Regions from separate parts of the Thermanaerosceptrum fracticalcis genome, predicted to be linked through region 1. Evidence: riboswitches for the same ligand, from Rfam matches in the RefSeq annotation. Region 1 holds a riboswitch; the other holds the start of a gene.
The links. A riboswitch is a leader RNA that binds a small molecule or an ion and turns the genes downstream of it on or off. The one in region 1 is predicted to bind cobalamin.
Positions count from the first base shown of each region.

Region 2: it holds a riboswitch for cobalamin, as region 1 does, so the genes downstream of both, BR63_RS04785 (hypothetical protein) here and BR63_RS10450 (FecCD family ABC transporter permease) in region 1, are expected to answer to the same signal.

Region 1 covers NZ_CP045798.1:2,036,576-2,040,786, forward strand. The annotation lists gene BR63_RS10435 (AAA family ATPase) at 1-233, opposite strand, end outside; partial or broken gene BR63_RS10440 (ABC transporter ATP-binding protein) at 219-645, opposite strand; partial or broken gene BR63_RS10445 (ABC transporter ATP-binding protein) at 659-1,375, opposite strand; gene BR63_RS10450 (FecCD family ABC transporter permease) at 1,441-2,460, opposite strand; cobalamin riboswitch at 2,825-3,004, opposite strand; tRNA gene BR63_RS10455 (tRNA-Lys) at 3,122-3,197, opposite strand; gene BR63_RS19365 (SWIM zinc finger family protein) at 3,428-3,937, shown strand; gene BR63_RS19370 (hypothetical protein) at 3,903-4,178, shown strand.
Region 2 covers NZ_CP045798.1:905,931-910,141, forward strand. The annotation lists gene cbiT (precorrin-6Y C5,15-methyltransferase (decarboxylating) subunit CbiT) at 1-138, opposite strand, end outside; gene cbiE (precorrin-6y C5,15-methyltransferase (decarboxylating) subunit CbiE) at 131-748, opposite strand; gene cbiD (cobalt-precorrin-5B (C(1))-methyltransferase CbiD) at 741-1,838, opposite strand; gene cobU (bifunctional adenosylcobinamide kinase/adenosylcobinamide-phosphate guanylyltransferase) at 1,839-2,420, opposite strand; gene BR63_RS04785 (hypothetical protein) at 2,402-2,698, opposite strand; cobalamin riboswitch at 2,930-3,108, opposite strand; gene BR63_RS04790 (PHP domain-containing protein) at 3,138-4,004, opposite strand; gene BR63_RS04795 (dipeptidase) at 3,967-4,211, opposite strand, start outside.

The DNA of each region.
Region 1 (4,211 bases):
CCCTCCCTGACTACTTGTCCCTGGTACATAAAAACAATGCGCTGGCAAAGGATTTCGGCCTCTTCCAGATAATGAGTGGTCAAAAGCATGGTCATGCCCTGCCTGTTCAACTCTAAAAGAAGCTGCCATATTTCTTGCCTTATTTCCGGGTCCAGACCTGCCGTGGGTTCGTCAAGGACCAACAGTTCCGGCTGGTGCATGAGGGCCCTGGCCAGAAGCAGCCTCCTTTTCATGCCTCCGGAAAAATTTTCTACTTGCCGGTTTGAAATTTTCCAATCCCGTAAATGCCAGTACTTCTCGGATTTTACGGTCCCTTTCCTCTCCCGGGATATGAAAAAGGCGGCCGTGAAACTCCAGGTTTTCCCAGGCTGTTAATTCACCTTCCAGGTTATTATGTTGAGGGATAAGTCCTATTTTGCTCTTAATGCTGTAAAGATCCCGGGAAAAAATCTGGCCAAAGAGCCTGATTTCACCCCCTGTGGGCTTGAGCAAGCCGCATACCATCCGGATTAGCGTGGTTTTCCCTGCCCCGTTAGGACCCAAAAGCCCCAAAAAATCCCCCGCTTCTACCTTCAGCTTTACGGCATCCACTGCAGTAAAGTTGCCAAATTTTTTTGTGCAGTTAATTATTTCTAGCACAGGCATGTTTTCAGCTCCCTTATCTGGCCAGTCCTTTAATAAAAATGCGGGGCAGTCCTTGTTGATCCCAGCATACCTCCACTTCCACCCCGTAAAGGCGCCGCAAATTCTCCGGGTTAATAACCTCCCGGGGGGAACCCATAGCCATAATCTTCCCCTGTTCCATCAACACAACCTTCTCCGCATAGCGGGCGGCCTGAGCCACATCATGAAGGACGGCGACAACAGTAAGTCCTTCTTCCTTGTTCAGTTCCCGCACTAATTCCAACAATTCCAGCTGGTGGGCAATATCCAGGTATGTGGTAGGTTCATCCAGAAGAATTATTTCAGGTTTTTGGGCCAAAGCCATAGCCAGAAAAACCCGCTGTCTTTCCCCTCCTGAAAGTTCTCCCATCCTGCGCAGAGCAAATTGCTGGACCTTTGTCCTGGCCATGGCCCAGGCAATAATCTTCAGGTCTTCCTGGGTATTGCCCCGCCACCATTTCTGGTGGGGGTAGCGCCCGTAACTCACCATATCCTTGACCAAAATATCGGGAGGGGCCACGGCCCCCTGGACCAGAATAGCCAGGCGTCTGGCTAAAGCTTTAGTATCCATGCTGGTGATTTTTTCCTTGCGGTAAAAGACACTGCCCCCATCAGGCTTCAGGTTGCGGGAAAGAAGCTTCAAAAGGGTTGACTTGCCGGAGCCGTTGGGACCCAAAACAGCCATAAAATCCCCTTCATTAATCTCTAAAGACATTTTTTTTAGAACTTCCTTTTTTTTATAAGCAAATTTCACCCCATCAACATTTAAAAGGGCCATCAGCTTTCCCTCCTTAAGAGATAGAGAAAAAAGGGCGCCCCCAGAAAAGCCATAATGATGCCCACGGGCAGTTCTACAGGAGCAAAGGCCAGCCTAGCCACCGTATCGCTGATGGTGACCACCCCTGTTCCCAAAAGGGCCGCTGCCGGCAGAAGAAACTTATGGTCCCCGCCGATCAAAAGCCTGGCTGCATGGGGCACAATCAAGCCGACAAAACCTAAAAGCCCCACCACACTGACAGCACTGGCCGCAAGCAGAGCCGCCACTGCTGTTAATCCGATCCGGACAGCTTCTACTTTCAGACCCAGGCCCCGGGCAATTTCATCCCCCAGGCGCAGAATATTCAATTTTTGTGCACCGTAAAAAGCGATTAAAACCCCTAGCAGGGTATAAGGTAAAATAACCTTGAAGTGGGGCCAGCTGCGGGCGGAAAGACCGCCAGCCATCCACATCAGGGCCCCATGGACCCGGTCGCTGTAAAAAATCATCAGGGCGGAAATAAAGGAACCCAAAAAAGCAGAAACCGCCACCCCGGCCAGGATCACCCGCATAGGCTGAATATCCCCGCCCTTCCAGGCCAGAATGTAAATCAGACACGCTGCCCCCATGGCCCCCAAAAAAGCCACAGGCACCAGCAAGTGAGTATTGTGGGGAAAAACAATGAGGATAATAATGCCGGCTAAACCTGCCCCTGAAGAAATACCGATGATACCAGGATCAGCCAGGGGATTGCGCATCACACACTGGAGGATAGTGCCAGCCAGGGAGAGATTAATGCCCACCAGGGCTCCCACCAGGGTGCGGGGCAGACGAATATTGCGCATCACATGGGCCCAGGGTTCCTGGCTTTCCTCGGTAAAACTTTGCCAGATCTGCCCCAGGCTTATTTCCATAGCCCCTTTACTTAAACTGAAAAGAATACCCCCTACAGCCATCAAGAAAAACACAACCAAAATAAAAAACCGCCATACCCTTAAATCCTTTAACTGTCTAAACAGCTTTTGCCCACCAACTAACATGGACCTAATTCCTGCCCTTCTAACTGGATTTCGCTCCCCTAAAAAAAGGGCCTCAATAATCTAAAAAATATATTGAGGCTGAACTAAAGAAAATTAGTGGAGGGTGTATCAAGAGGGGGCTTTCCTACGGCTATGCCAAGGCCGGGGGGGCTGCACTTCCCTAAAAGCCTTGACAGATGGCCCAAGGTCCACCCCTATCAAAAAGAGACAAGCTCTTTTTTGTAAAAAAGAATGCCCTTTGACGGGCACCAGAGAGTAGAATGTTTGACCGGAAAACAAAAATTAAAGCCTCTTAGCAACGCTAAGAGGCTTCCCCATCAATAAGCAACAGCAAACATGCAGGCTGACATTCTTCCCCTGTCCCCCACAAACTACGTTTAAGGCAGGTCTCCTGACTTGCGGTTCATCCTCCTTACTGCCTTCCCGGGTATGACCAGTGGCATAAAAGTAAATCGTCACCGCTTACAGTGGTGGGTCCGTGCCGGATTCACACCGGCTTCCCTATTCTCCCTTGCTACAGGGCACCTTAAACTGACCATATTCAATTTATTAAGCTAATTACAAGCTAATTATATCTCCCTTTTTTCCATTTGTCAAAACAGATTAATCATTATGCACAAAAACAGGAAACTGGGAAACAACCCTCCCCGCTTTTCTCTCCTGGTGACCCGCCCGGGACTCGAACCCGGTACCCACTGATTAAGAGTCAGTAGCTCTACCAATTAAGCTAGCGAGTCATGGCTAGGGCGAAAGGATTTGACACCCCAATTTATTATTTAATTTAATCATAGCATGTGCTTTGTAAAATAAATTACCCATGACAAAAAGTTATCATCATCTAAACAGCAATAACTCCTTATTTTTTTGCATGAAAATTTCCTTGTTTCGTTATACTACGAGTTAATCTAAAATATGCTAAAATGAAAGTTGCGACAATCTAAAAAAAGTTCAGGTGATGGTCCTTCCTATGCTCACCGATGCGCAAATCAAAGAAGTAACTGTTTTGGAAACAACCTACAGCAAAGGTCTCAAATATTACCAGGACGGCAGCGTGTTGTCCCTTCATTACGACCGCAAGAACAACAGCTTTTTAGCCGTAGTGCGAGGCACCTATAAATATTATGTGAATGTAACGTTCAACAGCAGAAACCAGCTGGACGACTATGCCTGCCAGTGTGAGGCCTTCTTCAGCTACGATGGGGCCTGCAAACATATCGTGGCCGTCATGAAAGCCATTCAGGCCGACTGGCATAAATATTTCGGTACTTTCCAGCCATATGAAACCAAAGGGCCCCAGACAGCGCCAAAACTTCCCCAGGGTGTCCAATCTTTCCTGGATTTTTTCAGCAATAGAACATCTTCTTCCCTTGAGGAGCAAAACACCGTAACGGCCATCCTGAAACCGGAATTTAATTTTTTTTTTGTACCAGGACGGTTCCAAAGTGAGCTGGCTGGAATTTACCGTCGGCAGCGGTAAAATGTACACCGTAAAAGACTTGAAAAAATTCCTGGGAACTTTAGCCAAATCGGAAGAATTTACTTTCGGAAAAAACTTCAGCCTAAAACCTGGTGAGACAAAATTTGATCCTAAATCTGCCGCTCTGCTCCAATTCATCCAAACCATCGAAAGGGACGAAAAGCAACTTCTCAGTGGTCCGGGAACAACCCTTACGCCTATTACCTCAGCCAGTCTCTTTCCATTGACGGAAGAAAGCTGAGACTAAATAATACCAACTTGCTTAAATTCTTCG
Region 2 (4,211 bases), 1.1 Mb from region 1:
GCCAATGTCCCAGATAACACTGTCAGGTTTAATCCGGGCCAGGGTTAAGGTGAGGATACGTATCTCCCTTTTCGTCATAGGAACCTTACTACGTTCGAAACTGTCATCGGGCAGCCCCGGTACTAATTGCTTAAACATGAGAAATCACCAGCAAGCTCACAGAATCGGAATCACACACTTTGTCTAAGGTGGTGGTGGTTAACCGTTCCTGGGGCGTACCCAGAGCCTCACATACCGTAACCCGGCAGTCATTCCCCAAAACGGTGGATAGTTTTTGGGCCACTAGAGAAGGCGTGTTTTTATTGTCCGTTAAAATAGCGATTTTCTGGCCGGGGGTCAGGCAGGATAAAGCATCCAGGGAACGGCCATGGAGACTGATTAAACGGGCATCGTGCCACGATTCGGCAAGTTTGGCAAAGGCCAGGGAGATAGAACTGATTCCGGGTATCACGTTTAGTTCTCCGGCAGCAAAATGTTGACGGAGATACCCCAAAAAACTATAAAAACCCGGATCACCGGAAACCAGGACACATGTTTCTTTTTCTTTATAAATACTTTTCAAATACGCCACAACATCAGGCAAATTATTTTTCACATAAAATATCTCATGATGGGCTTCGGCAAAGTTATGTATAAAGCGTTGACCACCCACTAAAACCTGACATTTTTTGATAATCTTCAAGCCCAGGGGCAAAGTATAGTCCGGGTAACCGGAACCAGTGCCAACCACATGTAAGCGACTATTCATTTAATAATCCTCCTATCAGGTTGCCGGGGTCCGCTGAGCCCAGCACCTGTCCCTGGTAATTAAAAAAGATAAGAGATACGGATGCTTCCTGGAAAAGATATTTCCCAACTTTTTCAATTGCTCTGTGGGCCAGGAGCGTCCAGAATTCATTTCTTTTTTCCCACTGATCGATTAACTGTATGGCGGCCTCGGTGGTCAAGCTGTAAAAAATATCTTTAACCAGCGCTGCCGGAGCATCTAAGACGGCAGCGGCGGCAGCCATGGCTTCCAGGCGCCCGTCTCCCATGCGGTTGTGGGTATGAAAAACTCCCGCCGCCAGTTTTACTAATTTTCCGGGGTGTCCGGCAAGTATGAGCTTTCGGAATCCTTTCTCCACTGCTTGTTCCAGCATGTAGCCAAGATAATTGCTAGTGAGGCAAATGTACTCCCCAGAAAAACCAAACTGTTCAGCGCACCTTTGTCCAATTCGTCCAGGCGTCAAGACCAGGGTTTCATAACCTAAGGCTTTAATCACGTCGAGCTGGGGAGTTAAGGAAGTTTTATAAGCTTCTTCAGACATGGGATATACGATACCTGTGGTTCCCAGGATGGAGATGCCACCGATAATTCCCAGGTGGCTGTTTAATGTTTTTTTCGCAATACTTTCACCCAAAGGTACACTAATGGTAATGATGGCCCCCTTGTCAGGCGGCAAACATTTTTTTACAGAATCTATAATCATCTGCCGCGGCACAGGATTGATGGCCGGTTCTCCCACAGGGGTGGAAAGGCCGGGCTTGGTCACAATACCTACGCCTTTCCCGCCTTTTATCGTGATTCTCTCATCCGTTGTTAAAGCCACCGCAGCTTGAATCTCGCAGCCATTGGTGACATCGGGATCGTCCCCACCGTCTTTGATGACACTGTAAGTCACAAGCCCATCCGCTACACCCTTAAATTGTACCGGTATATGGAGGGGTGTACCAAGGGGCGTGGTAATGGTAACCTTCTCATATTCCATGCCGTTTAAAGCCGTCAAAGCAGCGGCAAGGGCAGCCGCCGTGGCTGCACTGCCTGTGGTAAAACCCGGCCTTAGTTTCTTCTCCTGCATTTACGACCCACTTCCGTTTGCTGCTGATTTGAGTTTCATGGGTATACCTACTGTTACTAAATATACATCATCTGCGGCCTGAGCCAGTTTCTGGTTAGCTCTTCCTACAATATCTCTGTAGGCCCTGCTGAGAGGATCCGGGGGAACCAGCCCCCAGCCTACTTCATTGGTAACAGCGATCAGGGTGATATCCGTAGTATGGACAACGTTGATTAAATTTTCTATTTCCCTGGTTATAAACTCTTCTATTTCAGTGGAAATAAATACAGCATCCTGAGGTTGGACTTTAGAAAGCAAATGATTGGCCACCAGGAGCGTGATACAATCCAGGAGCCATACCTTGTATTCCCGGTAATGGTTTAAAATAACTTTCCCCGGATTAAAAGGTTCTTCAAAAGTTTGCCAGGTATGAGAACGTCTTTCCGTATGTAGTCTAATACGTTCCTCCATTTCCTCATCCAGGGCTTGGGCTGTAGCCAGGTAAGCTACCTCTTCGGAAGCCAAATTAGCCAGGTATTCGGCGTAAGAACTCTTACCGCTGCGGGCAGCACCCGTGACCAGAATTAGGTGTCCTTTTCCCATAACTCCTCCGAAATCATATGTGTGGTACCATTCTTAAAAATGGCTTCCAACTCTACAATTTTGCGGTTCTTTTTCATCAACCACTGGGCATAACGCTGATTATTATGCTGCAGCCTTTTATTTTCTTTTTCCAACTGGCTAAGAATCGTTCTTTTTTCTTTTTCGATTTTTTCAATCAGATTCATTAAAACCCTGCGGCTGATTCTTAAATGTTCCACCTGGTTCTCAAGTTCCTTAATACGGTTTTTTAAGCGGATGAATTCCTGCTCATTGACCATTGTCGTATCCCCCTTGGAAAACATGCACTTTCTAGTATTATATTCCCAAGGGGATATTCCTAGTCTTTCCCAATTTATGAAAACGTCCGGTGACGTAATTTTTAAAAGTTCCCCCGGAGGGGATAAAAAAGATGGAAGTTGAGTAGTAGAAATAGAAAAAGTCCTCTGGTTATACCAAAGGACTGCACCCTGCTTCTTAATCCAAAGGTAACCATAGACCCTACACCGGGGTCTGATTACAATCACCAGGCAGGTCTTCTGGCTCTCGGGTCATTCTCCTCTCACGCCTTCCCTATGATGAAGCATAAGTGGCTGTATGTGAGATTTGTTACCGATTACAGCGGCGGGACCGCGCCGGATTCACACCGGTCTTCTCTTTTAAGCGATGCACCTGTGATTAATATGGAATTTTACCCATTTATATTAACACACAATTTACTTACCGGTCAAGATTCCCGTCCTTGCTTCTTTGTGCTGTCAAAAGCCTTGTTATAAAGGAGGAAGGCAGCAGCACAGAGCCAAATCCATTAAGTTCTTCAGGATCGTGCCCGTGAAAGTCTGAACCGCCGGTAACCAGCAGCCCGTACTGCAGAGCAAGTTCATAATAAAATTTTTCTAAATGGGGTGGGTGATGGGGATGATAGACTTCGATTCCGGACAGCCCTGTTTCTATTAGTTCCGTCAGTAACCCGGCGGGGAAATTTTCACCGGGATGGGCTAAAACCGGTACACCCTCAGCTCCTTTGATTAAGGCAACGGCTTTGTAGGGAGAGATCTTAAAGCGTGGAACATAGGCCGGGCAGCCCGGGTTAAGGAGCTGGGCAAAAACTTCTTCCACCCTTGTAAAATAGCCCTTTTCCATGAGGACCAGGGCGATATGAGGCCGGCCCACCGCACCCGGTCCTGCCCTGGCTAAAACTTCTTCCAGGGCTACGTTGTATCCCAGTTCTTGCAGTTTTTTCACCATGGCCCGGGCACGATTGTGCCTGGCCTCGGTCAATTTTCTTAAGGTTAACTGTAATGCTTTATTGGTCGTATTAATGAAATACCCCAGAATATGAATCTCTTCTTCCTCATAGACGGTGCTGATTTCTACACCGGGGAACACTTTGATCTTCTGCACATCGCCTTCCCTGAGGGCTTCCGCCAGTCCCTCTGTAGTATCATGATCGGTAATAGCTATATACTCTATTTCCTTTTCCCTGGCGAGTCTTATCACTTCACTGGGCCTGTAAGCCCCGTCAGAAGCAGTTGTGTGTACGTGCAGATCAACTTTGAGCAGGGGGCAAGACTTGCTGGAGTACACGAATATAATTACCTCCTAAGACCTTTCTCACTTCCTCTTCTTTCCATCCCCTTTGTAAAAGGAGTTCGGTAAGCAGGGGCATTTTGCTCACATCCTCCAGACCGGCAGGTGTTGTCTCTATGCCGTCAAAATCAGAACCCAGCCCTACATGGTCGACTCCGGCAACACCGGCGGCATATTCAATATGTTCAATAACAGTTTCCGCGG